2 linked regions of the Hyalangium ruber genome follow. The protein of the gene in region 2 interacts with the protein of the main gene of each other region in a pairwise test. Links are inferred from orthologs where the notes say so. Each region holds a gene or a part of one and is shown on either strand. Other genes may lie near its edges. The genes, in order: SYV04_RS04810 and SYV04_RS20690.

Region 1 (7,320 bases), on a different replicon or contig from region 2:
GATGACGCCGTAGAGCACGCCCCACTTCACCTTGGGCAGGGTGATCTGCAGGAAGGTGCGCAGGCCGCTGGCGCCCAGCGTGAGAGCCGCCTGCTCCTCGTCGCTGCCTTGGGCCTGCATCACCGGCAGCACCTCACGGGCCACGAAAGGGAACGTGACGAAGAGCGTGGCCAGGACGATCCCCGGCACCGCGAAGATGATCTGCAAGTCCCGCTCGGCCAGCCACGGGCCCAGCCAGCCCTGGCGTCCGAAGAGCAGCACGAAGATGAGCCCCGCGATAACGGGCGAGACGCTGAAGGGCAGGTCGATGAGGGTGAGCAGCAGGCTCCGCCCCGGGAAGCGGAAGCGGGCGATGAGCCAGGCCGCCGCGAGGCCGAAGACGAGGTTGAGAGGTACGGCGATGGCGGCGGCGAGCAGCGTCAGGCGGATGGCGGCCCAGGCCTCGGGCTCCAGGAGCGCGTCGAGGTAGGGCCCCACGCCCTTGGCGAAGGCGTGGTTGAAGACGGCCACCAGCGGCACGACGAGGAACAGGCCCAGGAAGAGCAGGGCGGTGCCGATGAGCAGCCAGCGCACCAGCGGGGTGCTGGCGTGGGCGTGCTTGCGTCGGCGGAGCTGGAGCGAGGAGACGTGCATGGCGGCGTGCTATCCCGGCCGGGTTTCCAGCCGGCGATAGCTCCAGCGCTGGAGCAGGTTGATGGCGAGCAGCATCACGAACGAGGCGACGAGCATGACGATCGCGATGGCGGTGGCGCCCGCGTAGTCGTACTGCTCCAGCCGGGTGATGATGAGCAGCGGGGCGATCTCCGTGCGCATGGGCATGTTGCCGGAGATGAAGACGACCGAGCCGTACTCCCCGATGGCCCGCGCGAGCGCCAGGGCGAACCCGCTCAGCAGCGCGGGCAGGATGCTGGGGAAGATGACGCGGGTGAACGTCTGCCACGGGGTGGCACCCAGGGTGGCGGCGGCCTCCTCCACGTCCGCGTCGATGTCCTCCAGCACCGGTTGCACGGTGCGCACCACGAAGGGCAGTCCGATAAAGGTGAGCGCGACGGCCACGCCCAGGGAGCTGAAGGCCACCTTGATTCCAGCCGCCTCCAGATAGCGCCCATACCAGCCATTGCTGGAGTACAGGCTCGTCAGCGTGAGCCCCGCCACGGCGGTGGGCAGGGCGAAGGGCAGGTCCACCAGGGCGTCCACCAGGCCCTTGCCCGGGAAGCGGTAGCGCACCAGCACCCAGGCCACCAGGAGGCCGAAGACGGCATTGACCGACGCCGCCACGAAGGAGGCGCCGAAGGTGAGCCGGTACGCGGCGAGCGCGCGAGGCGCCGCCACCGTGGCCCAGAACTGCTCCCACGTCAGGGTGAACGTCTTGAGGAACAGCCCACAGAGCGGGATGAGGACGAGCAGGCCCAGGTAGAGCCAGGTCATCCCCAGCGACAGCCCGTAGCCCGGGAGGATGCGGCGTTGTGCGCGCCTGGCCATGGTGGGACTCCGGCTCACTTCGCGCTGGGCGTGTAGATGAGATCGAACACGCCGCTGTCATCGAAGTGCGTGCGCTGCGCCAGGCGCCAGCCGCCGAACACCTCATCGATGGTGAACAGGCGCACGGAGGGGAAGCGGCTCGCGTACTTCGCGGCCACGGCCGGAGAGCGCGGGCGGTAGTGGTGCTTGGCGGCGATCTCCTGGCCCGCCTCGCTGTAGAGGTACTGGAGATAGGCCTCGGCCACGGCGCGGCTACCCCGCTTGTCCACGTTCTTGTCCACCACGGTGACGGGCGGCTCGGCGAGGATGCTCTCGGACGGGACGATGATCTCGAAGCGGTCCTTTCCGACCTCCTCCGTCAGCAGGAACGCCTCGTTCTCCCAGGCGATGAGCACATCGCCCAGGCCGCGCTCGGCGAAGGTGGTGGTGGAGCCCCGGGCGCCCGAGTCCAGCACGGGCACGTTGCGGAACAGGCTCGTGACGAACTCGCGGGCCTTGCTCTCGTCACCGCCCGCCTTGTGCAGCGCGTAGCCCCAGGCCGCCAGGTAGTTCCAGCGTGCGCCGCCCGAGGTCTTCGGGTTGGGGGTGATGACCGAGATGCCGGGCTTGATGAGGTCCTCCCAGTCGCGGATGCCCTTGGGGTTGCCCTTGCGCACCACGAAGACGATGGTGGAGGTGTAGGGCGAGCTGTTGTTGGGCAGCCGCGCCTGCCAGTCCTTGGGGATGAGGCCTGCCTTGTCGTGGAGCATGTCCACGTCGTAGGCCAGCGCCAGCGTGACGATGTCCGCCTCCAGTCCGTCGATGACGGCGCGCGCCTGCTTGCCGGAGCCGCCGTGGGACTGCTTGAGGGTGAGCTTCGTGCCCTTCGTCGCCTCCCAGTGCTTCACGAAGGCGGCGTTGAACTCCTCGTAGAGCTCCCGGGTCGGGTCATAGGAGACGTTGAGCAGGGTGACGCTCTCGGTCGACGCGCCATCCGGCTTCGAGCAGCCTCCCAGGAGGGGGAGCAGGGTTGCTGTCAGCAGCAGGAGCGTGAAGCGCAGGGGGGACATGGGTTACCTCGAAGCGGAGGCAGCGGGGGAAGGGACGTGGCCGGCGCGCACGGTGAAGTCACCGAAGCCCTCGCCGGGGCGACGCTCGCGGGCGTAGGAGGCGAACAGCGGCTCGAGCGCCTCCAGGATGCCGGCCTCGTCGATGTTCTCGCGGTAGAGGCGGTTGAGGCGCTGGCCGCGCACGTCTCCGCCCAGGTGGAGGTTGTAGCGGCCAGGCGCCTTGCCCACGAGGGCGATCTCCGCCACGTACGGCCGGGCGCAGCCGTTCGGGCAGCCGGTGATGCGCAGGAAGATCTTCTCGTCCTGGAGCCTGTGCGCCTTCAGGCGCTCCTCCAGCAGCCCCACCACGCGGGGCAGGTAGCGCTCGGCATCGGCCATGGCCAGGCCGCACGTGGGCAGCGCCACGCAGGCCAGCGCGTTGAGGCGCAAGGGGCTGGCGGTGCGGAAGCCCGCGAGGCCGTGAGCCTCCACGAGGGCCTCGATCGCCGGCCGCGCTTCGGGAGTCACCCCGGCGATGATGAGGTTCTGGTTGGGCGTGAGCCGGAAGTCGCCCTGGTGGATGCGAGCGATCTCCCTCAGCCCCGTCAGCATCGTCGCGCCTGGCCGGTCCGCCACGCGGCCGCTCTCGATGCGCAGCGTCAGGTGCCACTTGCCGTCATGGCCCTGGCGCCAGCCGAACAGGTCCCCGTTGTGCTCGAACTGGAAGGGCCGCGCCGGCTGCAGTGAGAAGCCCAGCCGCTTCTCCAGCTCTGAGACGAACCAGGCGATGCCTCGGTCCTCGATGGTGTACTTCAGGCGCGCGTGCTTGCGGCTGGTGCGGTCCCCGTAGTCGCGCTGGACCTTCACCACGTTCTCCGCGACGGCCAGGAGCTGCTCGGGAGCAATGAAGCCGATGACGTCCGCCAGGCGCGGGAAGGTGGCGGCGTCTCCGTGCGTGGCGCCCATGCCTCCGCCCACCGTGACATTGAAGCCCGTCAGCTGGCCCTGCTCGAGGATGGCGATGAAGCCCAGGTCCTGCGAGAAGACGTCCACGTCATTGATCGGCGGCACCACGATGGCGGCCTTGAACTTCCGAGGCAGGTAGGTGGGCCCGTAGATGGGCTCCTCCTCGCCGCCGGACACCTTCTCCCCGTCCAACCACACCTCGTAGTAGGCGCGCGTCTTGGGCAGCAGGTGCTCGGACAGGCGCGCCGACCAGCGGTACACCTCCTCGTGGACCCGCGTCTCCACTGGGTTGGGGTTGCACATCACGTTGCGGTTCACGTCACCGCACGCCGCCAGCGTGTCGAGCAGCGCCGTGTTGATGCCGGCCATGGTGCTCTTGAGGTGGTTCTTGATGACCCCATGGAGCTGGAAGGCCTGGCGCGTGGTGAGCCGCAGCGTGCCGTTGGCGTACTTGCTCGCCAGCGCGTCCAGCGCGAGCCACTGGGTGGGAGTGGCCACGCCTCCCGGCAGGCGCGTGCGGATCATGAAGCTGTAGTCCGGCTCGAGCTTCTGCTGCCGGCGCTCCTCGCGCAGATCCCGATCGTCCTGCTGGTAGCTGCCGTGGAACTTGATGAGGCTCGTGTCGTCAGGGGCGATGCTCCCGGTCACCGGGTCCACGAGGCTCTCGGTCAGCGTGCCGCGCAGCAGGTGGCTCTTCGCCTTGATGCGCTCCACCTCGGTGAGAGTGGGGGACTTGGGCGTGCTCATGGTGCGTGCTCGTCTCAGTAGATGTCGCGCTGGTAGCGCTGCTGCTCGCGCAGCGTGTCGAGCCAGGCCGCCGCGTCCTCGCGGCTCCGGCCCCCGTGGGTGGAGATGATGTCGATGAGCGCCGCGTGGACGTCCGGCGCCATCTTCTGGGCCTCGCCGCACACGTAGAGGGAGGCGCCGCCCTCCAGCCACGCGTACACGTCACGCCCCGCCTCGCGCAGGCGGTCCTGCACGTAGATCTTCTTCTCCTGGTCCCGCGAGAAGGCGAGCGAGAGCCGGTTCAGGCTTCCCTGCTTGAGGGCCTCCTGCCACTCCGTCTGGTAGAGGAACTGCGTGCGGAAGTGCTGCTCGCCGAAGAAGAGCCAGTTGCGGCCCTTCGCCCCTGACTCCGCGCGCTCCTGCACGAAGGCCCGGAAGGGCGCCACGCCCGTACCAGGGCCGATCATGAGGATGTCGCGCTCGGACTCCCGGGGCAGGCGGAAGCGCTCGTTGTGCTCGACGAAGACGCGCACCTTGTCCGTGTCCCCGTTCCGGGTGGACAAGTAGCTCGAGGCAGCGCCCAGGTGGCGGGTACCGAAGGCCTGGTAGTCCACCACCGCCACGGTCAGGTGTGCCTCGGCGCCCACGCGCTTCTGGCTGGAGGCCAGCGAGTACATGCGCGGCGTGAGGCGGCGCAGCGCGCGCACCAGTTCCTCCGCGCTCCACGGCGCCGACCACTGGCGCAGCAGATCGATGACCTGGTGGCTCTTGAGCAGCGCACGGAACGCCTCGGAGCCCTCTGGCGTGAGCAGGCGCTGGAGTTCCGTGCTGCGAGCCAGCGCCGCGTGGCGCTCCAGGAACGGGCGGCTGAGCTTGGTCAGCTCCAGCTCCTCCGAGAGCCACAGGCGCAGCGGCAGGGTGCGCCCATCTCGGGAGACCTCGGCCTCGCCCTGGAGCTTCAGCTCGGCCAGGAACTCGGCGACCAGCTCAGGCGGGTTGTGGGGCCACACGCCCAGGGAGTCTCCCGGCTCGTAGCTCAGGCCGGAGTCCCCCAGGGACACCTCGATGTGGCGCACGTCCTTGAGCGCCCCACGTCCGGTGATGCGCTGGTTGGCGAGCAGCTCGGCCGCGTAGGGCGCCTCGCGGCTGAAGGTCGGAGCGGGAGGGGCGCTCCGAGGCAGCGTCACCACGTTGGTCGTGGCGCGGGCCTTGAGCGTCTCGGTCGCGTGGTTCACCGCCTGGTCGATCCAGCCCTTCGCCACCGGCTCGAAGTCCACGTCGCAGTCCGCCCGGTCGAGCAGCCGCGTGGCGCCGAGCTCCGCGAGGCGCGCATCGAGCACGCGGGAGACCTCGCAGTACTTGGGATAGCTCGAGTCACCCAGCCCCAGCACCGCGAAGCGCAGCTGCTCGAGCTTGGGAGCGCGCTTGCCCAGGATGAACTCGCAGAAGCCGCGCGCGTCATCCGGCGGATCCCCGTCGCCCTGGGTGCTGATGACCACGTAGAGCAGGCGCTCCTCGCGCAGCTCCTTCACCGGGTACTCCCCGGCGCGCAGGGTGCGCACCGTGAGCCCCGAGGACTCCGCATGGCGCTTGAGACGCTCGGCCAGCAGCCGGCTGTTCCCCGTCTGGGTGCCGTAGACGATGGTGAGCCGCGCATCCGGCACCGCCTGAGGCACCGGAGTGGGCGCGGAGGCCTGGAGCGGCGCCTGGGCGGCGACGCCCGCGAGGTAGCCGCTCAGCCAGTGCAAGGTGGTCGAGTCGAGGCCCTCCACCAGGCGGGACAGCAGGGCGCTGCGCTCCTCGCCCAGCAGGGCCTTCACGAAGGGCGAGGTCTGTGGCGACGGCGCCGTGTTCGAGGCAGGCAGGGACGTCATGACGTCTTCTCCTGCGCCGCCGCGATCTGACCGAGCCAGCCCTCCAGGTTCGCGGAGGCGTCGAGCTCGACCCAGCTGAGGTCTCCGTCGCGAAGCTGCGCGTGAAGGGCCCGCCGGGCCTGGAGCGAGGGCGCGTGGACGATGGCCAGCAGTCCCGCCTCCGCCAGCGCCAGCGCCACGTCGGTGTCACCCCGGACGACCGACACGTGCCGGCCCAGGTCGAACAGGCGGCGCTCCAGGGCGAACGCCTGCTGCTCGGCATTCGGAGCGTCCGGCAGGACGATGACGCCGCCGGTCTGGCCGAGCCGCTCGCGCCGCTCCTTCGTCGTGACGAGGGAGCCCGCCGAGGCCTGCTCCGCCTCCGAGCCCGCCGGCCCGAGGATCATCCCCGCCGCCACCGTGTCGTTGGTGAGCGCGTCGATGACGATGAAGGCGCCGGTGTTCCGGTTGGCCTGGTACGGGTCGCAGACCAGGGGCCGCTTGCACACCAGGCGCACCTTGCCGATGTCATTGAGGCCCAGGGCCTCCGCGGAAACCTCGGTCAGGTTCTCCAGGTCCTTGCGCCAGAGGATCTGCTCGACGTGGGCCGGCACCGTGCGCGTGGAGTGCTTCACCAGGTAGCGGCGCGTGTGGTCCAGGGGCTGCTCGCCGAACCACACCAGCATCGCCTCCAGCCGGTGCAGCACCTGCGGCAGGTGCTCGGGGTGGGCAATCACGTCACCCCGGCTGATGTCGACCTCGTCGGCCAGCAGCAGGGTGATGGAGGAGGGCGCGCTCTCCTCCGCGTGCGAGCCCGAGAAGGTGTCGATGGCCGCCACCCGGCTCCGGCGCAGGGAGGGCAGCACCACCACCTCGTCTCCCAGCTTCACGGTGCCCGAGGCGATCTGTCCCGCGAACCCCCGGTAGTCCAGGTGCGGGCGGAGCACGTACTGCACGGGGAAGCGGAAGGGCGCCTCGTCCAGCCGGCGCTGGTGGGGCAGGGACTCCAGCCACGACAGGAGCGTGCCGTTCTCGTTCCAGGGCGTGCGCGTGCTCGGGCGGGTGATGTTGTCGCCCGCGCGGGCGCTCACGGGGAAGAGCCGGACCTGGGTGAAGCCGAGCTCCTTCGTGAACGTGGTGAACTCGGCGCCGATGCGCTCGAAGACCTCGCGATCGAAGTCCACGATGTCCATCTTGTTCACCGCCACCGCCAGGTAGGGGATGCCCAGCAGCGAGGCGATGTACGCGTGGCGCCGCGTCTGCGG
Region 2 (7,278 bases):
GGGCACGCTGGATCAGCTGGCCGCCATCCGGCAGATCGCCATCCCGGGCTACGGCACGCTGGCGGCGCTGCTGGTGCTGTTCCTGGTGCGCGTCATCCCCCCCGTGCCGCTGGCGGTGACCTTCAGCGGCATCTACCACGCGGTGGAGAAGAAGGGCGGGGCGTACCAGCTCTCGCACGAGCAGGTGTGGTGGAAGTTCTGGCACAAGGGCGACCAGGACTTCGTGGCGCGCTCGGGCGACAAGGCCTACTACTTCTTCAGCGTCTTCGCGCCCAAGGGCTTCCACCAGTACAAGGTGCGCGTGCGCTGGTACTACGACCACCCGCAGAAGGGGTGGACCACCTACGGTGACGGCACGCTGCTGACCATCGCGAACAAGGGCATCGAGCGCGGCTACCGCAGCTATGCCTTCACCTCCAACCCCAAGCCCGGTGACTGGCGCGTGGTGCTGGAGACGGAGGACGGGCACGAGATCAACCGCCTGTCCCTCACCGTGGAAGAGGACACGCGGACCGAGCCCCGGCAGTTCCAGGTGTTCGAGCACAACCCGGACAAGAAGTAGCTCAGGCGGCGGTGGCGGCGGGCTTGTTCCGCATGGCCGCCTCCGCCACGCTCTGGGGCTCGTCCGACCAGAAGCGCTTCCACTGCTCGCGCAGCGCCCGGGCGTCCCGGCGCCCCAGGTCGATGAGGATGTCCGCGAAGCCTCCGTCGAAGAGCAGGTAGGAGGCCATGTCCGCCTCGCGGGCCGCCTCGCGCTCCACCAGCTTCAGGATGGTGCGGTGCGCCAGCCCGTTGCCGCTCTTTCGGAACTCGGCCGTCTTCACGTACTCGGCGGCCAGCTCTCCCAAATCCCGCGAGGGCCGCACCAGCAGCTCTCGCACGTAGCGCACCGGCTGGCTGCGGTGCGGAGAGAGCGCCGAGCTGAGCACGTCCGCGAAGCCGGGCCCGTAGGCCGCCGTTCCCGCCTCGAGCGTGGCGTTGAGCCGCCGCAGCCGCCCGAGGTCCTGGTCCGTGCGGTCCGTCATCAACATGTTGAACATCTTGCCCACGAGGAACGGGGCGCTCGCGACGGCCTGCTCACGCTCCTCCTGCATGGCGCCCGTCTGGATGCGCTCCCGGGGCCGCAGTGAGATGACGATGACGCGCTGGGCCCCCAGCCGCAGCGCGGGGCTGATCGGCACGTTGAGCCGCACGAACCCGTCGATGTGGAGCTGTCCCCGAATCCTCACCGCGGGGAAGATGACCGGGATGGCCGCCGAGGCCAGCGCGTGGTTGGGGCCGATGCGCGTGGCGATCGCCCGGTATTCGGGATCGTCACTCCACTGGGGGATTCCGCCGCCGCGCCGCTGGATGAAGACCCGGGCGCCGCCGGTGCCCACGTGCGTGGCGCTGACGGCCAGCGCCTCCAGGTGGCCCTTGCGCAGGTTGCGGCCGACGTTCAGCCAGGGAATGCCTCGGCCCACCAGGTAGCGCAGCCCCCGGGGGTCCACCAGCCCGCCATATTGGATGTCGCGCTCGTGCGGAGCCGGCTTGCTCATCGCCTCGCGCAGGAGGCGGAAGATGTCTCCGAAGCTGCAGCGGAGCACCTCCTCCACCTTCATCGTGGTCCAGTGCTGGATGAGGCCCTGGGCTTGCTCCCGGGGCCGATCGCACGTGGCCGCCAGATAGCAGGCGTGCATGGCACCCACCGAGGTGCCGGCGAGGATGTCCAGCTTCAGCTCACGGCCGAACTCTGGCTCGAACTCCTCGCGCAGGTAGGAGATGACTCCCGCTTCGTAGGCACCGCGTGCGGCGCCACCGCCGAGCACCAGCCCTGTCTTCAGCCCACTCGTCATCGCCGAGACCCTCGTGGGCGGAGTCTACGGCGGGTGCGGGCAGGACCGGGAGAGCCCCCCTGGCAGGTTGGCTGCTTCCTCCTCGCTTCGGGGCTCCCCACCTCCGCGAAGGGGAGGGGAGCTCTTGACAGGCGAAGGGGAGGAGCCCGGCTTACGGCGCGGGAGCCGCCGCCGTCGAACCCTCGGCGGGCGCAGCGGCCGCGGCCGCGGCGGCAGCAGCCTCGGCGGCTGCCTTCTCCGCCGCCGCCTTCTCCGCCGCCACCTTCGCGGCCTCCTCGGCGCGCTTCTTCACCTCGGCCTCGGCCGCCGTCTTCATGCTGGCCAGGCCCTTCTCGAAGTCCTTGCCGACCATCTCGTCCATGTTCACGAACACCGAGAAGGCCTTGCTCATGAAGTTGTTCTCGCCCTCCATCTGCCAGGTCACCGAGACGCCCTCACCCTCCGGCTTGAAGTGGAAGGTCGTGGTGTTGGTGGCCTCGAAGGGCTTGATGAACTCCAGCTTGATGCGGACGAGCTCGTTGGGCTTGCTCTCCTCGATCGTCATCCGGCCCTCGCCCACGTCGTCGTTGCCGACCCAGGAGTATTTCGCGCCGGTGCCCGCGGGCGCCCCGTCGAAGGCGGTCTTCTGGTTCGGGTCCAACTTGTCCCAGGGAGACCACTGGTTCCAGTAGTGGAAGTCGTTCACCAGCGCGAAGGCGACCTCCGGCGGAGCCGGAATCGTCGCGGTGCGCTGCAGGCTGAAGTGCGCGGGGCGGGAGGCGATGTAGCCCGCCAGCGCCACCACGGCGACGACGAGGCCCAGGAGGATCTTCTTGAGCATGGGGGTTTCCTTGTGTGAAGCGGTGCAACGCGAGAAGCGGGGGCGTTCTATGGTGCGGACCGCCTCGCTCGCAAGTGGGGGTCCTGCTTGCGGTCCCAAGGACTTCACGCGGAGTTATGACCCGGTGGGTCCCAATAGACACAGCCTACCCAGGAAATCCATGCCAGCCCTGAGTCACCTCTTCATCCACCCCCTCAAGTCCACGCGCGGACTGTCGCTGACGCGGGCCACCGTCGAGCCTATGGGGCTGGAGAATGACCGTCGGTGGATGCTGGTCCGATCCGATGGTTCGTTCATCACCGGGCGTGAAAATCCCTCGCTGGTGCTCGTAAGCGCCGTGCCCTCCGAACGAGGGCTGCGCGTGTCCGCACCGGGGCATCCGGACCTGGAGGTACCCGTTCCCCCGGCCGATGCGCCGCGCCTGGAGATCACCATCTGGAAGGACCAGTGCTCGGCGCCGCAGGCCGGGCAGGAGGCGGACCGCTGGTTCTCCCGCTACCTCGGTGAGCCGACCCATCTGGTGTTCGTCGATGCCCGGATGGAGCGCCCGGTGGATCCTCACTACGCGGCGCCCGGGGACCGGGTGGGCTTCACGGATGGCTTCCCGCTGCTGTTGGTGGGCCAGGCCTCGCTGGAGGAACTGAATCGGCGCCTGCCTCGCCCCATCACGATGGAGCACTTCCGCCCCAACCTCGTGGTGGAGGGCAGCGAGCCGTTCGCGGAGGACTCCTGGAAGCGGCTGCGCGTGGGAGAGGTCGAGCTGGAGGTGGTCAAGCCGTGCGCGCGGTGCGTCTTCACCACGGTGGATCCGCGCACGGGGCAGAAGGCCGCGGACGGAGAGCCGCTGCGCACGCTCGCTACGTTCCGCCGCAGCGAGGGCAAGGTGATGTTCGGCCAGAACGTCCTGGTGCGCCGTCCGGGGACGCTCCAGGTGGGCGACCCGGTGCAGGTGCTGGAGTAGGGCCCTTCACGCCGTCGGGCGGACGGAGGCTTCCCGCTCGGACGCGGGCTCCAGCTCGAGCAGCACGGGGGCGCGCAGGCCGACTGGCAGCAGCCGGCACGTCGACACGTTGAGGAAGCGCGTGGGCACACCCGGCAGCGAGTACTCGCCCCGGGCCTCATGGATGTGGCCGAAGACGTGGACCCGGGGCGGCACCTCGCGGATCCGGGCCAGGAGCTCGGCACAGCCCACGGAGGACTTCAAGAAGGTGCGATCGCCGAGCCCCAGTGGAGGGCCGTGCGTGACGAGCACATCGAGCCCCGCGGGGATTCGCTCCCAGTGCGCGCGCAGGGTCTCGCCTCGGTCGCGGTTGAAGGCCATGCCCCGATACCAGGGCGTCACCGGAGAGCCCCAGATGCGCAGCCCTCCGACGTGGACCTCCTCCTCTTGGAGGTAGTGGACGCCGGCCTCGCGGGCGAGGCGCCGCGCCAGGGCGGGCTCGCGCTCGCACACGAAGTCGTGATTGCCGGCGATGAAGAGCTTCGTCGGGGCGGACTGGGAGGCGAACCAGGCGAGGAACCCCTCCAGCTCCTCGCGGGTCCCTCGCCGCGAGAAGTCTCCCGCGTGAATGAGCACCTCGCACGCGGGCACCGTGAGCGCCGCGTGCTTCATGTGTGTGTCGGAGATGAGCGCCAGCCGCATGCGCCGCGGCTACTTCTTCTTCTGCGCCCAGACGCGCTTGATCCAGGCCTCGACGTCCTTGGCCGTGCGCGGAATGGCCTCCGAGAGGACCTTGCAGCCCTTGGCTGTCACCACCACGTCGTCCTCGATGCGCACGCCGATGCCCCGGTAGCGCGCCGGCACCGTGAGGTCATCCGTCTGGAAGTACAGGCCCGGCTCCACGGTGAGCACCATGCCCGCCTTGAGCTTGCCGTACTTGTACGCCTCCTGCCGCGCCTGGGCGCAGTCGTGTACGTCCAGGCCCAGCATGTGGCTGACGTTGTGCAGCGAGTAGCGCTTGTAGAACTGGTGCTCGTCCTTCAGCGCCTCCTCGGCGCTCGGGAGCACGCCGAGCCGCTGAAGGCCCTCGGCCAGCACGCGCATGGCCACGCGGTTGGGCTCCATGAAGTCGTTGCCCGGCTTCACGGCCTTGATGGCCTGGAGCTGCGCCTCCAGCACCAGCTCGTAGATCTCCTTCTGCTCCTTGGAGAACTTGCCGGACACCGGCAGCGTGCGGGTGATGTCGGCCGTGTAGAGGCTGTTGCCCTCCACGCCCGCGTCCAGCAGCAGCAGGTCGCCCTTCTTCACCGGGCCGTCATTGCGCGTCCAGTGCAGCACGCAGGCATGGGAGCCGCTGGCGGCGATGGTGCCGTAGCCGACGTCATTGCCCTCCACGCGCGCGCGGAGGTTGAAGATGCCCTCCACGGTGCGCTCGGTCTTGGCCGTCTTCAGCGAGGCGATGACGTCCTCGAAGCCGCGCTGCGTGGAGTCGATGGCGGCCTGCAGCTCGCGCAGCTCCTGGGCGTCCTTGAGCAGGCGCATCTCCGAGAGCGCCACGGCGAGCGCCTTGTCCCGCTCGGCCTGGGCCGGCAGCACCTCGTCCACCTTGGGCGAGAAGCCGCGCAGCACGCGCGTGGGCCGGGACACCGCGCCGTGCAGGCCGGAGAGGAAGTCCTTGAGCTCAGGCAGCCCGCGCGCCTCGTCCACGCCGAAGCGGGCCTTGCTCTCCGGTACGCCCAGGCGCGGGCCGACCCACAGCTCGCCCTTCACACGGTCGGTGAAGAAGGTGGCGTCGCTGCGGCCCGGGTTGGGCTCCACGAAGAGGATGTCCGTGTGGCCCCCGCCCTCCTTGGGCTGGAGCACCAGCACGCAGTCCGGCTCGGTGTTGCCGGTGAGGTAGTAGAAGTCCGTGCCCGGGCGGAAGCGGTAGTAGGTGTCGTTGGCGCGCACCTTCTCGTGGCCGGTGGGGATGACGAGCGTCTCGCCGGGGAAGAGCTGGGAGAGGGCCCGGCGGCGCTTGAGGAAGGAGTCCGCGTACTTGAGCTTGGGCGGCAGCTTGCGAGTGACCGGCTTCCAGCGCTTCACCATGAAGTCGAGCAGCGCTGGAGGCGGCACGGTGTCGTGGCTGGCGGGCTTGGCCTGCGGCTCGGAGGTGACGGGCTGGGCGGCAGCGGCTTGGGGCTGGGTCGTCATGGCGCAACTCTTCAACAACCGTGCGAGCGGCTTCAAGTCCGGAGAGACGAGGTGTTGTCTCGCAGAAGGGCCACCTGGCCCAGGAGGACCGGTACCGCCGTCTCCACGCGGAGGATGCGCGGGCCCAGGGTGAAGGGGTGGAAGCCGTGCGCGGCGAGCAGCTCGGCCTCGAAGGGGACCCAGCCTCCGTCGGGCCCGATGGCCAGCACCACCCGGGGCGCCCTCTCCACGCCCGTGGTGGTGAGGGGCTGGCGCGCGGGCGGATGGGGGAGCAGCCGCAGTGCGTCACGCCCGAAGAGGGTGTCCAGCTCGTCCTCGATGAAGGGGCGGAAGCGCTCGCGCACATGGACCTCGGGCAGGCGGGTGTCGCGGGCCTGCTCCAGGCCCTGGAGGAGCAGTTCCTGGACGAAGGCGGGGGCGAGGACCTTGGAGTCGAAGTAGCTCTTCTCCACGCGGGCGGCGTTGACGAGCACTACCCGGTCCACGCCCAGGGAGGCCACCGCGGGCAGCACCTTCTTGAGGGCCTTGGGGCGGGGGATGGCCAGCAGCAGGTCCACCCCGGCGCGCTCGGGCGGGGGCTCGGTGAGGGAGACGCGCAGGCGGAGGGTGTCCGCGGTGTTCTCCAGCACCTCGCCGGTGCCGACGAGGCCTCCGAGGCGCCCCACGCGCAGCGTTTCTCCGGGCTCGGCGCGCAGCACCTCCCGGGCGTGTTGGGCGCGGCGCCCGGTGAGGCGGGCGGTGCCATCGGGTAGGAAGTCCTCGTCGAAGAGCAGGAGCAGGTTCACGTGGGGTTCTCGTGGGTTGCCAGTCGCGCGGCGGGAGGTTATTCCTTCCTCCCGTGCGATGGCTCTTGGGGAGTCATCGCGCCCGGACGAGGCGCGCCGTACCCGGTCACGACAAGACGACGCTTACAGGGAGCGTGTGTCATGCCGTGGGTTCTTCTCCTTATTGCAGGGCTGCTCGAGGTCTGCTGGGCCATTGGGCTCAAGTACACCGAGGGCTTCACCCGTCCCTTGCCCAGCATCCTGACGGCCATTGCCCTCATCGCCAGCATGGCGTTGTTGTCGTGGGCGGCTCGGAGCCTGCCGATTGGCACGGCCTACGCCGTGTGGGTGGGCATTGGGGCGCTGGGCGCGGCCATTCTGGGCATCGTGCTCTTCCGCGAGCCGGTCAGCCCGATGCGAATCGTGTTCCTGGGGATGCTCCTCGTCGCCATCGTCGGCCTGAAGGTCACCGGAGGCGGGGAGCACTGAGCGCAAGTTCGCGTCAGAACTGCTCACGCGCTTGGGCCAGGCTGTACTCCTGGTGGGTGGAGGCGACGGGCCCCGTCTTCTCCACCAGCCAGCCGGGGGCACCGTCCGGCAGGTAGAAGTCCTCCTCGAAGGGGGACAGGCCGAGGTGGTGCAGGTACTCCTTGAGCATGTCGAAGGTGAAGCGGTCCCTGGCGCGGCGCGCCTGGTACCGCTCCACCTTCTCGAAGGGGAAGGGCT

What was found.
Region 1: the proteins of SYV04_RS20690 (region 2) and SYV04_RS04810 interact in binary tests that used the Escherichia coli proteins (3 or more experiments, as listed by UniProt). The link is inferred for Hyalangium ruber from one-to-one orthologs.

What each region holds. Positions count from the first base shown.
Region 1 is NZ_JAXIVS010000001.1:1,186,949-1,194,268, reverse strand. The notes cover bases 3,658-6,656. They hold SYV04_RS04810 (assimilatory sulfite reductase (NADPH) flavoprotein subunit), read right to left. Parts: upstream 6,077-6,656; coding sequence 4,238-6,076; downstream 3,658-4,237. Other genes in these bases: SYV04_RS04805 (sulfate adenylyltransferase subunit 1), read right to left, coding at 6,073-6,656; cysI (assimilatory sulfite reductase (NADPH) hemoprotein subunit), read right to left, coding at 3,658-4,223. Outside these bases: sulfate ABC transporter permease subunit CysW, read right to left, coding at 1-633; sulfate ABC transporter permease subunit CysT, read right to left, coding at 643-1,482; SYV04_RS04820 (sulfate ABC transporter substrate-binding protein), read right to left, coding at 1,497-2,531; more of cysI, read right to left, coding at 2,535-3,657; more of SYV04_RS04805, read right to left, coding at 6,657-7,320. UniProt on the Escherichia coli protein: Component of the sulfite reductase complex that catalyzes the 6-electron reduction of sulfite to sulfide. This is one of several activities required for the biosynthesis of L-cysteine from sulfate.
Region 2 is NZ_JAXIVS010000007.1:31,463-38,740, reverse strand. Bases 1,759-4,715 are described here. They hold SYV04_RS20690 (MOSC domain-containing protein), read left to right. Parts: upstream 1,759-2,815; coding sequence 2,816-3,616; downstream 3,617-4,715. Other genes in these bases: SYV04_RS20680 (aminopeptidase P family protein), read right to left, coding at 4,307-4,715; SYV04_RS20685 (metallophosphatase domain-containing protein), read right to left, coding at 3,623-4,297; SYV04_RS20695 (SRPBCC family protein), read right to left, coding at 1,987-2,655; SYV04_RS20700 (patatin-like phospholipase family protein), read right to left, coding at 1,759-1,835. In the rest of the region: SYV04_RS20705 (DUF2914 domain-containing protein), read left to right, coding at 1-562; more of SYV04_RS20700, read right to left, coding at 564-1,758; more of SYV04_RS20680, read right to left, coding at 4,716-5,788; SYV04_RS20675 (16S rRNA (uracil(1498)-N(3))-methyltransferase), read right to left, coding at 5,821-6,573; quaternary ammonium compound efflux SMR transporter SugE, read left to right, coding at 6,715-7,041; SYV04_RS20665 (hypothetical protein), read right to left, coding at 7,055-7,278.